One region of the Streptomyces sp. NPDC005728 genome, then DNA from elsewhere that is predicted to be linked to it. Evidence: riboswitches for the same ligand, from Rfam matches in the RefSeq annotation. Region 1 holds a riboswitch; each other region holds the start of a gene.
What was found. Region 1 has a riboswitch for S-adenosylmethionine ahead of ABZ471_RS34270 (aminotransferase class V-fold PLP-dependent enzyme). Riboswitches for the same ligand answer to the same signal wherever they lie in the genome.
Positions count from the first base shown of each region.

Region 2: linked by a shared signal. The riboswitch ahead of ABZ471_RS17445 (amino acid ABC transporter permease) and the one ahead of ABZ471_RS34270 (aminotransferase class V-fold PLP-dependent enzyme) in region 1 are both predicted to bind S-adenosylmethionine.
Region 3: linked by a shared signal. The riboswitch ahead of thrC (threonine synthase) and the one ahead of ABZ471_RS34270 (aminotransferase class V-fold PLP-dependent enzyme) in region 1 are both predicted to bind S-adenosylmethionine.

Region 1 covers NZ_JBEXYL010000070.1:7,373-12,068, reverse strand. The annotation lists gene ABZ471_RS34285 (hypothetical protein) at 9-248, opposite strand; gene ABZ471_RS34280 (rhomboid family intramembrane serine protease) at 642-1,385, shown strand; gene ABZ471_RS34275 (Lrp/AsnC ligand binding domain-containing protein) at 1,382-1,663, shown strand; gene ABZ471_RS34270 (aminotransferase class V-fold PLP-dependent enzyme) at 1,689-3,062, opposite strand; SAM riboswitch class IV at 3,226-3,342, opposite strand; gene trpD (anthranilate phosphoribosyltransferase) at 3,428-4,492, opposite strand; gene ABZ471_RS34260 (cytochrome bc complex cytochrome b subunit) at 4,614-4,696, opposite strand, start outside.
Region 2 covers NZ_JBEXYL010000022.1:78,192-82,887, reverse strand. The annotation lists gene ABZ471_RS17460 (GNAT family N-acetyltransferase) at 1-384, opposite strand, end outside; gene ABZ471_RS17455 (transporter substrate-binding domain-containing protein) at 443-1,468, opposite strand; gene ABZ471_RS17450 (amino acid ABC transporter ATP-binding protein) at 1,537-2,373, opposite strand; gene ABZ471_RS17445 (amino acid ABC transporter permease) at 2,370-3,350, opposite strand; SAM riboswitch class IV at 3,692-3,802, opposite strand; gene ABZ471_RS17440 (glutathione S-transferase C-terminal domain-containing protein) at 3,881-4,696, opposite strand, start outside.
Region 3 covers NZ_JBEXYL010000003.1:33,364-38,059, reverse strand. The annotation lists gene ABZ471_RS03340 (MoaD/ThiS family protein) at 437-712, opposite strand; gene thrC (threonine synthase) at 709-1,992, opposite strand; SAM riboswitch class I at 2,010-2,156, opposite strand; gene ABZ471_RS03330 (glucosyl-3-phosphoglycerate synthase) at 2,317-3,312, shown strand; gene ABZ471_RS03325 (trehalose-6-phosphate synthase) at 3,399-4,696, shown strand, end outside.

The DNA of each region.
Region 1 (4,696 bases):
CGCTCCGCTCAGGAGCCGGCACCCGGCCTGTCCACGAGTTCCACCTGGTCCACCGCGTTGCACCAGCGGCAGCGGACCGACTCGATGGTCTCACTGACCACCTCGCGCTCCTCGACCGTCGGCTCACCGGCGAGGTCGAGGTGGACGTACTCGACGACCTTCGACGAGCGGGAGACGTCGAAGCGGGTGAGGTTGCCGCAGAGGGTGCAGCGCCATCGTGTCGTGGCGGTCGGCAGGGGAACCGTCATCGTGACTGTTCGCTTCCTTCTCGGTCGGTCCGCGCCGCTGCTCGACGCGTGTGGCTCGTAACCCTACGGCCTGGCGGGTACTCGCCGCCCGCCCGTCCGCAGGGCCTGTCCGGCGGATCCTGCCGGAGACGCGGGGTACGGCACGCGCTCCCCCGGAGGGGGTACCCCCAGCCGCGTCGCCGTCACTCGCCGACTCCCGCACGCTCGGCTGCGCTCGCACGGGGGGACCCCCATCGCGTCGCCGCCCTCCTCCGCCTTGCAGATGCACGCACCCTACCCCGCTCACCTGCACCGATAAGGCGCCGTCGATTCCCTCCGACCCGATCCGCCGGACAGGCCGTGGCGGCGAGGCGGTCTGTCAGGTTGCGTCCCCTTACGTCATGCTCTGTAGTCATGATCACCACCTGGAGCACCGCGGCCGCCCGAACACTCAGGGCGGTCAGAGGCACCTCCGCACCGATGACGTACACCCTCATCGCCCTGTGCTCCGTGATCTTCGTTCTGGGCCCGGCCTCCGGGCTCACTCCGGCATACGGCTCCGTGGACACGCTGCCGGCAGCGCAGCGCGCGTACTTCCGGCACTGGGGAGTGGTTCCGGCGGACCTGTTCGACGCGCCCGCCCGGGAGGTCCTGGCCCCGGCCACCGCCCTGTTCGTGCACGGCAGCTGGGTGCATCTGCTCGGCAACATGCTCTTCCTCTTCGTCTTCGGGCTGATGACCGAGGAACGGATGGGCAGGGTGGAGTTCACCCTGTTCTACGTCGGCTGCGGCTACCTGGCCCTGCTGGGCTACGCGGCCGCCAACGCCACGTCCGAGCAGTCGCTGGTGGGCGCCTCCGGGGCGATCTCGGCGGTGCTCGGAGCATTCCTCTTCCTGTTTCCCCGTGCCCGCGTGACCAGTCTCCTCCCGTTCCTGTTCTTCCTGCCGATGCGCTTCCCGGCCTGGGTCGTGCTGCCCTTCTGGGCAGCCCTCCAGTGGCTCGCGGCGGGCCGTGCCGGCGAGGGCCCCGGGGTGGCCTACCTCGCCCACCTGGTCGGCTTCGGCCTCGGCTTCGGCTACGCGTGGGTGCGCTACGGACGTGGGACTAGAGTGAAGTCCGCACCGGCTCCGGCACCCGAGGGAGAGAACCCGTCGTGATCACCGCGATCGTCCTGATCAAGACCAGCGTGGACCGGATCCCCGAGATCGCCGAGCAGATCGCTTCACTGGAGAGCGTCAGCGAGGTCTTCTCGGTCACCGGCACCTACGACCTGATCGCCATGGTCCGGGTGAGCCGGCACGAGGACCTCGCCGACGTCATCCCCGGCCGGATCAGCAAGATCCCCGGCGTGGAGGCGACCGACACGCACGTCGCGTTCCGCACGTACTCCCAGCACGACCTGGAGGCGGCGTTCGCGATCGGTCTCGACTCGTGAACGCCGCCTCCTAGGCACTCTCCGGTCAGACAGCGGGGACGCAGCGCCCTTCCTCTGTGCGGTACGTCCACTTCGCGCCCTCGGTCACCAGTTCCCGCACGGCCTTCACGAAGCGCTCCACGTGCTCGTCCGGGGTCCCTGCGCCGAAGCTGACCCGGATGGCGTTCAGGGACTTCTCACCGGGCGCGGCCTCGGGGGCGCCGCACTCGCCCTGGGTCTGGGGGTCGGAGCCCAGCAGGGTGCGCACCAGCGGGTGGGCGCAGAACAGGCCGTCGCGGACGCCGATGCCGTACTCGGCGGAGAGGGCGGCGGCGAAGTGGGAGCTGTTCCAGCCGTCCACGACGAAGGAGATGACGCCGACACGCGGCGCGTCGTCACCGAAGAGGGAGAGGATCCGGACCTCGGGCACCTCGGCCAGGCCCTCGCGGACCTTGGAGATCAGGTGCTGCTCGCGGGCCACGAGGGTGTCGAAACCGGCCTCCGTCAGCGCCTTGCAGGCGGAGGCGATGGAGTAGGCGCCGATGACGTTCGGGGAGCCGGCCTCGTGGCGGGCGGCCGTCTCGTGCCACTCGACGGCCACTCCCCCGTCCTCGCGCCGGCTGACCCTGCGGCTGGCGCCGCCGCCCGCGAGGTACGGCTCGGCCGCGACCAGCCAGTCGGCGCGGCCGGCCAGGACGCCGGAGCCGAAGGGGGCGTAGAGCTTGTGGCCGGAGAAGGCGACCCAGTCGACGTCCAGGTCCTGGACCGACACCGGGTGGTGCGGCGCCAGTTGGGCGGCGTCCAGGACGATCCGGGCGCCGTGCGCGTGGGCCGCCGCGGCCAGCTCGCGCACCGGCCACAGCTCGCCGGTGACGTTCGAGGCGCCGGTGACGCAGACCAGGGCCGGGCCGTACGGGTCGCGGCCGGCGAGGGCCCGCTCCAGGGTCTCGACGGCCTGCCGCGGGGTGCGCGGCGCGTCGAGGCAGGTGACCCGGGCGTCCTGCCAGGGCAGCAGGGAGGCGTGGTGCTCGGTCTCGAAGACGAAGACCTGGCAGTCGGCGGGGAGCGCGCGGGCGAGCAGGTTCAGGGAGTCCGTGGTCGACCGGGTGAAGACCACCTGGTCGGCCGCACGGCAGTCGAGGAACTCGGCGACGGTCCTGCGGGCGTTCTCGAACAGGTCGGTGGAGAGCTGGGAGAGGTAGCCGGCGCCGCGGTGGACGCTGCCGTAGTACGGCGCGTAGGCCGCCACGTCGTCCCAGACGCGCTGGAGGGCGGGGGCGCTGGCCGCGTAGTCGAGCGCGGCGTAGGTGACCTCACCGCCGGTGACGAGCGGGACGGTGACATCCCGGCCCAGAACGGGCAGCGCCCCCGAAATGTCACGGCAAACGGTCTGGTCGGCGGCAGCGGTGGAGACGGACATGGTGAACTCCCGTGAGAGGCAAGGCGGAACCACCGTGCGAGCAGGCGTGGCTCAAGCACGGAGGAAGGTGAAAAGGGGGATGCGGAGGCGGGGCTCTACGCCCTATCGCATTCGCTTGCTCACGGAAGGCTCCCTCGACGACCAGGACCCCTGGTGTGCGAGGGGTCCGCGCTTGCCGTAGACCTCGCTGCCCACGGCCTGGTCTTCACCCGGGGCACCCCGCCACGGACGGAGGGTTGCCGGACAGCCGGCCGGGGCCTGTTGACTGTCACTCATGACCTGGTACGACATCCTGCCACACGATCTTCGCCGCGCAAGGCGCAGTCCGGATCCTGGACTGCGCCCTGCGTCACACGGCGTGAGTGTCAGGTGTTGCTGGCCGTCACCCAGCGCTCCAGGGTCCGCTTGGCCGCGCCCGAGTCGATCGACTCCGCGGCCTTGGCCATGCCGGCCCGGAGCTGCTCGGCCAGCGGGGCCTCGGTCGGGTCGAGGGCCACCAGGGCGGCCGCAGAGTTCAGCAGCACCGCATCCCGGACGGGCCCCTTCTCCCCGTCCAGCACGCGCCGCGCCACCTCCGCGTTGTACGAGGCGTCGGCGCCGCGCAGGGCCTCCACGGGTACGAGGTCGATGCCGACGTCCCGCGGGTCGAAGCGCTCCTCGGCGACCTTGCCGTCCCGGACCACCCACACTCGGGAGGTGGAGGTGGTCGTCAGCTCGTCCAGGCCGTCGTCGCCGCGGAAGACCAGGGCGGAGTTGCCGCGCTCGGCGAGGACCCCGGCCACGATCGGCGCCATGCGCGGGTCGGCGACCCCGACGGCCTGGGCCCGCACCTTGGCCGGATTGGTCAGCGGACCGAGGACATTGAAGGTCGTACGGATCCCCAACTGGCCGCGCGCCGCGGCGACATGACGCAGCGACGGGTGGAACTTCACCGCGAAGCAGATGGTGATGCCCGCCTCGTCGGCGACCTCGGCGACCCGCTGCGGGGTCAGGTTCAGATTGATGCCGAGCTTCTCCAGGACGTCGGAGGACCCGGAGGCGGAGGACGCGGCGCGATTGCCGTGCTTGACGACCTTCGCTCCCGTGCCGGCGACCACGATGGACGACATCGTGGAGATGTTCACCGTCTTGGCGCCGTCGCCGCCGGTGCCGACGATGTCGACGGCAGGTCCCGGCACCTCGATCACGTTCGCGTGCTCGTACATGGTCCGCACGAGGCCGGTGATCTCCTCCACCGTCTCGCCCTTGGAGCGCAGCGCCACCATGAACCCGGCGATCTGCGCGTCGGTCGCCTCCCCGCTCATGATCAGGTCCATCGCCCAGGCCGTGTCGTCGGCGGACAGGTCCCGGCCCTCCAGCAGCCCGTTCAGCAGGGCGGGCCAGGAACGGCCCGCCGCGGTGTCGCCTCCAGCGGGGGTCACAGCGTTCATAGCCGCTCCTGGGTGTCGTAGAAGAACAGTGTGGTCCCACCCTATCCAGCCCGGGACACGGCGAAGGGCCCCGTCCGTAAGCCGGACGGGGCCCTTCGACCGTGGCGTGGCGACGCGGGGATCAGTGGTGGCCGTGGCCGCTCGTGATCTCCTTGTACTCGTCGACCGTGGGCTTCGGGATCTGGTTGTCGTCGCCGTAGTAGG
Region 2 (4,696 bases), on a different contig from region 1:
CAGGTCGAGGATCTCCGGCACGTCGGCGGGTCCTAGCCGTACCGCCTCCGGGGCGGGCTCGGCCCGCAGCGCCGTGCCGACGAGCTGGATACCCTCCCCACCGCCGATGACCTCCCACCCGTCGGGCACCTGGTCAACGGGCTTGATCCGTACTGTCGTCCCCGGCCCGACGAGTGCGTGCAGGTCGGCCCAGGCGGCCGGGTCGGCCGGGTCGGCGAGGGCCGCGTAGGCGTAGACGCCGGGCCGGTAGCGGGCCGCGCGCCCGAACCGCTCGGCCAGGTGCGCGTGGGGGCCGTCGAGGGCGGCCCAGACGGCGTTGTCCAGGACGGAGGCAGCGGGCAGGGACAGGGCTCCGCCTCCGTGGAGGTCGGTCCGGCGGGTCACGGAGGCGGGGTCCTCTCTTCACTCACCTTGCATGGCTCACTGCCGGTGTGACGACTGATCAGGAGTCGGTCAGCGGCAGCCCGGGCGGGTTGACCTCGGACTTGGCGACGGCCTCGTTGGAGAGGTTCCAGGCGGCCAGCCACTTCGCGTACTGCCCGTTCTTGATCAGGTAGTTGATGGCGTCGGCGAGCGGCTTGGCGAGACCGCTGTCCTTCTTCGCGGTGGCGGCGATCAGGCCCTGCAGGCTCGAGCCGGCGCCTGAGTACGTGCCGGCGTTGCGGGTGGCGTTGGGCGTCTTCGCCGTCTGGGTGATGTGGTAGGCGATGGTCGGGTTGGGGCCGAAGTGGGCGTCGATCTTGCCGCTGTTGAGCGCCAGGTAGGTGCCGTTGCTGTCCGGGAAGTGCTTGATGGTGAGCTTCTTGCCCGCGCTCTGCAGCTTCTTCTGCCACTCCAGGAGGATGCGCTCCTGGTTGGTGCCCGAGCCGACCTCGACGGTCTTGCCGGCGAGGTTCTCGTAGGTGCCGTCGAAGTTCCACTTGCTGGACTTCGCCACCTCGAAGGCGAGGTTGTCCTGCCGGTACGAGGCGAACTCGTAGTTCTTCTTGCGCTCCTCGGTGTCGGTGACGTTCGAGAAGGCCACGTTCACCTTGCCGCCGTCGAGCCCGACGAAGAGGTTCTCCCAGGTGAAGTTCTTGATCTCCGGCTTCAGGCCGAGGACGGCGGCGACGAGGCGGCCGAAGTCGGGCTCGGATCCGGTGATGGACTTCTGGTCGCTGCCCACGTAGACCAGGGGCGCGGACCCGGACGGCAGGGCGCCGATGCCGATGACCAGCTTGCCGCTCTTCTTCACGGAGTCGGGCAGTTCGGCGCTGATCGCCTTCACCTCGGACACCTTGAGGGCGGTCTCCTCGGCCGCGCCGTTGGACAGCTGCCCGACGCTCACGCTCCCGGAGGCGGCATCGTCGGTCCTGGTGGCGGCGTCGCTGTCACCACCGCAGGCGGCGAGCCCGGTGGCGAGGGTGGCGACGGCGGTCGCCGCGGTGATGCCGCGTATCAGGCTGCGTCGGGGAAAGTGGGTAGACATGGCCGTTCCTTGTCGCTGAGAGGGTGATGAGAGCGGTGGCGTGGGGGGAGGTCGTGGGGAGCGGTGGGTCACAGGACCTTGCTGAGGAAGTCCCTGGTCCGCTCGTGCCGAGGCTTGTCGAGGACCTCGGAGGGCGGGCCCTGTTCGACGATCCTTCCGCCGTCGATGAAGACGACCCGGTCGGCGATCTCGCGGGCGAAGCCGATCTCGTGGGTGACGATGACGAGGGTGGTGCCGGTGGACGCCAGGTCCTTGATGACGGCGAGGACCTCACCGACGAGTTCGGGGTCGAGGGCGGAGGTGGGTTCGTCGAAGAGGATGACGCCGGGGCGCAGAGCGAGGGCGCGGGCGATGGCGACGCGCTGCTGCTGGCCGCCGGACAGCTGCCGCGGGTAGGCGTCCGACTTGTCGGCGAGGCCGACCCGGCCGAGGAGTGCGCGGGCGAGTTCCTGCGCCTCGGGCTTGCCGAGCTTGCCGATGGCGGCCGGGGCGGCGGCCACGTTGTCCAGGACCGTCAGGTGCGGGAACAGGTTGAAGTTCTGGAAGACGAACCCGATCCGGCTGCGCTGGGCCAGGATGGCGCGCTCGCTCAGCTCCTTCAGCCTCCCCCTGCCCTCGGCCGGGGGGACTTCCGCCTCCCTTCGGTCGCCCTGCCGCTTCACGCCGATCAGTTCGCCGTTGACGCTGACGTAGCCGATCTCCGGCTTCTCCAGGTGGTTGATGACCCGCAGCAGCGTGGACTTACCGGAGCCGGACGGGCCCAGGACGACGGTCACCTCGCCCGGACGCACGGTCAGGTCGATGCCGTTCAGCACCCGGTGGGTGCCGTACCACTTGTGCACGTCGTGCACCTCGACGGTGGCGGCCTCGACGTCCGCCGACGGCTCGAGTGTCTTCGCGGTCATACGGCGGCCTCCCTGCGGATGCGGGCTCGCAGGTCGGTGAGACCTGTACGGAGCTGCTGCAACGGCGTCGGCGGCAGGTTGCGGCTTGCGCCCCGGGCGTAGTACCGCTCGACGTAGAACTGGATGACGGAGACGACGCTCGTCAGGATCAGGTACCAGACGGTGACGACCAGCAGCAGCGGCACGATGTCGCCGGGGTAGGTGGCGCCCATGGTCTGCGCGGTGCCGAACAGGTCGAGGAGCGAGACGTAGAAGACCAGCGACGTGCTCTTGACCAGGCCGATCAGCTGGTTGACGTAGTTCGGGGTGATCGAGCGCAGCGCCTGCGGGAAGACGATCTTCGTGAACTGGTAGCTCTTCGGCAGGCCGAGGGCGGCCGCCGCCTCGTGCTGGCCCTGGTCGACGGAGAGGATGCCGCCCCGGACGACCTCGGCCGCGTAGGCCGCCTCGTTGAGGCTGAGGCCGATGACGGCGATGACCATGTCGGTGGCGAGTTTCGACTCGTCGAAGGAGAAGAAGGCCGGCCCGAAGGGGACGCCGACGCTCAACGTCTTGTACAGGGCACTGAAGTTGTAGAGGAAGAGCAGCACCACGATCAGCGGGACGGAGCGCAGCGCCCACACGTAGGTCCAGCTGACCGCACGCAGGACCGGGGACCTCGAGAGCCGGGCCAGCGCGAGGAGGACGCCGCCGAGCAGGCCCAGCACCGCGCTGTACGCGGTCACTTCGAGGGTGATGAACAGGCCGTCGAGGATCGTCGGCCGCAGGAACCAGTACCCGAAGCGGTCCCACTGGTAGAAGGGGTTGGTCGTCAGGCCGTGGACGAACTGGGCCACGAGGACCAGGACGACGGCGGTGGCGATCCAGCGTCCGGGTCGCCTGAGCGGCAGAACTCGCTGCGCAGCGAGGGTTTTTGACGGGGCGTCGGCGGGCGGTGCCTCGGCGAGGGACACTGCGGTGCCTGGGGGTTCACTCATGGTGGGCTCCGGCGGAGTCGGACACCCCAGGGCCACGGCAGCCGTGCGCTACGGCGGCATGCTCAGCGCACGGGTGTGCGGGGGCACCGGGGGCGGGGAGGGCAACGGCACACCGCGCGGGCGGTGTTCGTCAGGGAGTGCGGGGCTGCGGGGAGGTGTCAGCCCCGACAGCGGGCGCGGCCCGGTGCGGTACACAGTGCGCTGTTCACGCGGAGCAGATCGACGGCGCGGTTGGCGACCAGCAGGTTCGCGGACGAGCGTACGCAGCCCTGAGGGCGGCGGGCGGCCGTCCTGGGAGCTGCGTACATGGCGTCACCTGTCACTGTTCCGGCCCCGCGGGGCCCTCGCGCTTACCGAAAACGTCGTCCGGTCCGGTCGTCACCTGGGGCACCCCACCGTGAGGGGAGGGTTGCCGGTCAGCGAGCCAGGGCTTGGCGCTGACGCTCATGACCGTTCTGATCGGTAAGTAAGTCAGCCGGCCGTTCGATTGTCAACGAGTGTCCGAGGGTTGGACCTTGCTCGGCCCGCTCTCACCTGCGCGAAGTGTCCGTGGCGTCCGCGGCGTGGCTCGTCCAGTCCAGGATCTGGACCGCGGCTCCGGCGGCCTCCAGGCCCTGGCAGCGGCCGTGGTGGCGTCGGGCGATGCCGTCGAGGTCGAGGTGGGCACCGAAGGCGGGGTGGGCGGCCAGCCGGCGGGCGTGGGCCCACAGCGACGGGTGGCCGGCGATGCGGTGCACGGCGGAGGCGTCGAGGTGGCAGCGGTGCACGGTGTCCAGCTGCACCAGGGTCACCCACAACTCGATGTCGGCGGCGGTGAGCCTGTCGTCGAGGAGGTACCGCTCGCCCTGCAGGTACCGCTCCAGCCTGCCCAGCGTGTCCAGCAGCACGTCGAGGGCCGCCGTCCGCTCGGCGGGGTCGGCGCCGGCCCGTCCGGCGCGCTGCGCGGCCTCCTCGATGCCCTCGGCACAGAGTCGTTCGACGGCCTCGATCTGACTCTCCGTCCCGCACGGATACAGGGAGGCACGGCCGTCCTTCGGGAAGCGGTCCAGGTCCCGCAGGATGTCGGGGGCATGGGTGCTGACGATGCGTCCGGACCAGTCGTCGCTGAGCACCGGCGCGAGGGCCGGCCCGGTGTAGTGGTGCGCGCTCGCCTCGTACAGCGGACGCAGGGCCGAGTGGCCGTCACCGGGACCGTCCGGGAGGGCGGGCAGGAAGGTGACCGGACAGCTGCCGTCGAGGCCCAGGAGGCTGTACCCGACGGCGAGGCGCAGCCCGTCGGGACAGGCCGTGGACAGATGCAGCCGGTAGCGGTGCGGCACGGCGTAGTGGCCGCTGCGCGCGTCCCG
Region 3 (4,696 bases), on a different contig from region 1:
CTCCCCTATTACTGGCCCTTGCACAGATCCACACTTCGCGGACCCGGGTCAGACCTCACCCCCCATTGGTCGGGGGCGTGCGCCGGAACGCGTCGACCGCGGCTGAATGTATCTGTCCAACTGCCGTCTGCAACAGGTCAATCGGACGAGAATTCTGGACGAGCCCGGTCCGGAATCTGCCGAGAATTCGTGCGAATTCAGGGCAAGTCGGGCTACACAAAAGGCGCAAAAGCCGCATACAACCCGTGCACTTTGGCTACTTCTTATCGGGCGTACGACATGATTCCGAGGTCTACGACCCGCAGACCCGGAACGCGTTCCCCAACTGTACCGCGCTCAATCACACAGAATTGCCCCCTCCGCTTCTCTCACGGAGGGGGCAATCTGTTGAACAATCGGTAACCTGGGTTACCGAAGGTAATGATCGGTCATTCTGTCAGCCGCCGGCGACGGCCGGAATGATGGAGACACCGGCACCTTCCGGGGTCGCGGTCTCCAGGCCCTGCTCGAAGCGGACGTCGTCGTCGTTGACGTACACATTGACGAAGCGGCGCAGCTTGCCCTGGTCGTCCAGCACCCGGGCGGCGATCCCGGTGTGGTTCTTCTCCAGGTCCTCGATGACCTCGGCGAGGGTCGCGCCGTCGGCGGCGACCTCGGCCTGTCCGCCGGTGTAGGTGCGCAGGATGGTGGGGATGCGAACGGTCACGCTCATGCGAGGCCAGCCTCTCGGAAGGAGTCCAGGGTCGGGCGGATGGTGGCGGTGAGGCCGGTGCCGGCCACCGCGTCCAGCGTCTTGAGGCCGTCGCCGGTGTTGAGGACGACCGTGGTGAGCGACGGGTCCAGGACACCGTTCTCGATGAGCTTCTTCGCCACGCCGACAGTCACTCCGCCGGCGGTCTCCGCGAAGATGCCCTCGGTCCGGGCCAGCAGCTTGATCGCGTCCACGACCTGCTCGTCGGTCACGTCCTCCACCGCACCGCCGGTACGCCGGGCGATGTCGAGGACGTACGGGCCGTCGGCCGGGTTGCCGATGGCGAGGGACTTGGCGATGGTGTTCGGCTTCTGCGGGCGGACCACGTCGTGGCCGGCCTTGAAGGCCGTCGACACCGGCGAGCAGCCCTCGGCCTGCGCGCCGAAGATCTTGTAGGGCCGGTCCTCGACGAGCCCGAGCTTGATCAGCTCCTGCAGCCCCTTGTCGATCTTCGTCAGCTGGGAGCCGGAGGCGATCGGGACCACGATCTGGTCCGGCAGCCGCCAGCCGAGCTGCTCGCAGATCTCGTACGCCAGGGTCTTGGAGCCCTCCGCGTAGTACGGCCGCAGGTTGACGTTGACGAAGCCCCAGCCCTCGCCGGCCGGGTCACCGATCAGCTCGGAGCAGAAACGGTTCACGTCGTCGTAGTTGCCCTGGATGCCGACCAGTTCCCCGCCGTACACCGCGGCCATGACGACCTTGCCCTGCTCCAGGTCGTGCGGGATGAACACGCAGGAGCGGAAGCCGGCGCGGGCCGCGGCGGCGCCGACGGCGCCGGCCAGGTTGCCGGTCGAGGAGCAGGAGAGCGTGGTGAAGCCGAAGGCGCGCGCGGCCTCCAGTGCCTGGGCCACCACCCGGTCCTTGAAGGAGTGCGTCGGGTTGCCGGAGTCGTCCTTCACGTACAGCCCGCCGGTGACGCCCAGCTCGCGCGCCAGGTTGTCGGCCTTGACGAGCTGGGTCCAGCCCGGGTTGATGTTGGGCTTGCCGGCCACGTCGGCGGGGACGGGCAGCAGCGGCGCGTAACGCCAGATGTTCGCGGGACCGGCCTCGATGCGCTTACGCAGCTCTTCGGCGTCGTAGGCGGAGAAGTCGTACGCGATCTCCAGCGGGCCGAAACACTCCTCGCAGGCGAACACGGGCCCGAGGGGAACCCGGTGGCCGCACTCGCGACAGCTCAGGGCTGCGGCGGGACCGAGGTCGACGGCGGGATTGCTGGTGCTTGCAACTGTCTGCACAGCCATGGAGGCGAGGCCCTTTCTCCTCATCTTCCTCACGACGCATCTCGCCGTGAGACGGATTTGGCACCTTCCCTAGCCGGGAGCCTCGCCACGTCAACGTGACAAGACCGGCTGGAGGGTTGCCGGGGCTTCAACGGGCCGTATCCCTCTGCCCCTCTGGATGAGCGGTATTCGGTTGTCAACGCGTCTTGACCCCTCGACATGCGATGGTCATCGGCGTTGTTCAAGACTGTAACCGAAGGCCAGGACAGTTGAGATAGTCGTCCGAACCGCGAGATGGATCACACGGTCACCCCCTGTGATCACGACAGTGAGGAGCCGCAGACCGTGCTGGAAGAAGTCGAACACTGGCTGACCACCCGCTCCTGGTCCGCGACCGACCGTCCGCTCCACCGGATACTCGCCGCCAAGCAGCGCACGGGTCAGTCCGTCTCCGTCGTCCTGCCCGCGCTGAACGAGGAGGAGACCGTCGGCGACATCGTCGCGGTCATCCGCCACGACCTCATGCAGCAGGTCCCACTGGTCGACGAGATCGTCGTCGTCGACTCCGGGTCCACCGACCGCACCTCTATGGTCGCCGCCGCCGCGGGCGCGCGGGTCGTCCACCGCGACGACATCCTCCCGCGCATCCCGGCCGTCCCCGGCAAGGGCGAGGTGCTGTGGCGCTCCCTGCTGGTGACCAGCGGCGACATCATCTGTTTCATCGACGCCGACCTGAAGGACTTCTCCTCCGACTTCGTCTCCGGGATCGTCGGCCCGCTGCTCACCGAACCGGGCGTCGACCTGGTCAAGGCGATGTACGACCGTCCGCTCGCCGGCTATGAGGAGGTGTACGCCGAAGGAGCTCCGCAGAAGGGCGGTGGCGGGCGACGGGTGGGACAGGGCGGCCGGGTCACGGAACTCGTGGCCCGCCCGCTGCTGAACCTGCACTGGCCGCAGCTGGCCGGATTCGTGCAGCCGCTGGGCGGCGAGTACGCGGCCCGCCGCTCGCTGCTGGAACAGCTGCCGTTCCCGGTGGGCTACGGCGTGGAGCTGGGCATGCTGGTCGACGCCCTGCACCTCGTCGGCCTGGACGCCCTCGCCCAGGTCGACGTCGGGGTGCGCAAGCACCGCCACCAGGACGGGCAGGCCCTCGGCCGCATGGCCGCGGCGATCTACCGCACGGCCCAGCTGAGGCTCGCCCGCGGCCACCTCGTCCGGCCCTCCCTCACCCAGTTCGAGCGCGGTGAGGACGGGTTCGAGCCGCGCACCTATTCGGTGGACACCGAGGAGCGGCCGCCGATGGCGGAGATCGCGGAGTACGCGGCGCGCCGGGTGGCGTGAGGGGCGCACGAAAACGGCTGTATACAGCCCCCTTCCGGGGCGGACCGTACGTTTGAGCGTTTCGGGGCCGGGCTAGGTTGAGGCGTATGGCTTCCACCCACGGTGCTGAGGTGCTGGTCGCGTCCAATCGCGGCCCGGTTTCGTACGAGGTCCTCGAGAACGGCTCGCTGCACGCCCGACGGGGCGGCGGCGGGCTGGTCTCGGGTCTGTCGGCCATCGGGCCGGACACGGACGCGGTGTGGGTGTGCGCCGCGCTGGGCGACGGCGACCGGGAGGCGGTACGGCGCGCGGGCGGCGGCCTGCTGCCGGCCGAGGAGACCGGCGGGCAGCGGGTGCGGATGCTCGGCATCGACGCGACCGTGTTCTCCGACGCGTACAACGGCATCGCCAACTCGGTGCTGTGGTTCGTCCACCACATGCTGTACCAGACGCCGCTGGAGCCGATCTTCGACGCGGAGTTCCGGCGGCAGTGGGCGTCGTACGAGGCGTACAACCGCGCCTTCGCCGAGGCGCTGGCGGAAGAGGCGGCGGACGGCGCCGCGGTACTCATCCAGGACTACCACCTGGCCCTCGCCCCCCGGATGCTCCGGCAGCTCCGCCCCGACCTGCGCATCGGCCATTTCTCGCACACCCCGTGGGCCCCGCCGGACTACTTCCGCCTGCTGCCCGACGACATCGCGGCCGAGCTGCTGAGCGGCATCCTGGGTGCGGACCGGGCCGCGTTCCTGACCCGGCGGTGGGCGGACGCGTTCACCGACTGCTGTCACACGGTGCTGGGTCCCGGCATCCCGTCCGGAACCCGGATCGGGGTGCACGGGCTGGGGGCGGACGCGGACTTCCTGCGGGAGCGGGCGCACCGGGCGGACGTGACCGAGCGGATGGCCGTGCTGCGGGAGGAGATCGGCGAGGGGCGCCGGACGATCGTCCGGGTGGACCGCACCGAACTGTCCAAGAACATCGTGCGCGGCCTGCTGGCGTACCGGCAGCTGCTGGAGGACCACCCCGAGTGGCGCGAACGGGTGGTCCATGTGGCCTTCGCCTATCCGTCCCGGCAGGACCTGGCCGTCTACCGCGACTACACGGCGGAGGTGCAGCGGGTCGCGGAGACGATCAACTCCGTGTACGGGACCGCGGGTTGGACCCCCGTCGTGCTGCACGTCAAGGACGACTTCGCGCGCTCCCTGGCCGCGTACCGGCTCGCGGACGTCGCCCTGGTCAACCCGATCCGGGACGGCATGAACCTGGTCGCCAAGGAGGTACCGGTCGTCTCCGACGAGGGGTGCGCGCTGGTGCTGTCCCGGGAGGCCGGGGCGTACGAGGAGCTGGGCGAGGACGCGATCGTGGTGAACCCGTACGACATCGGGGGGACGGCGAGGGCGTTGCA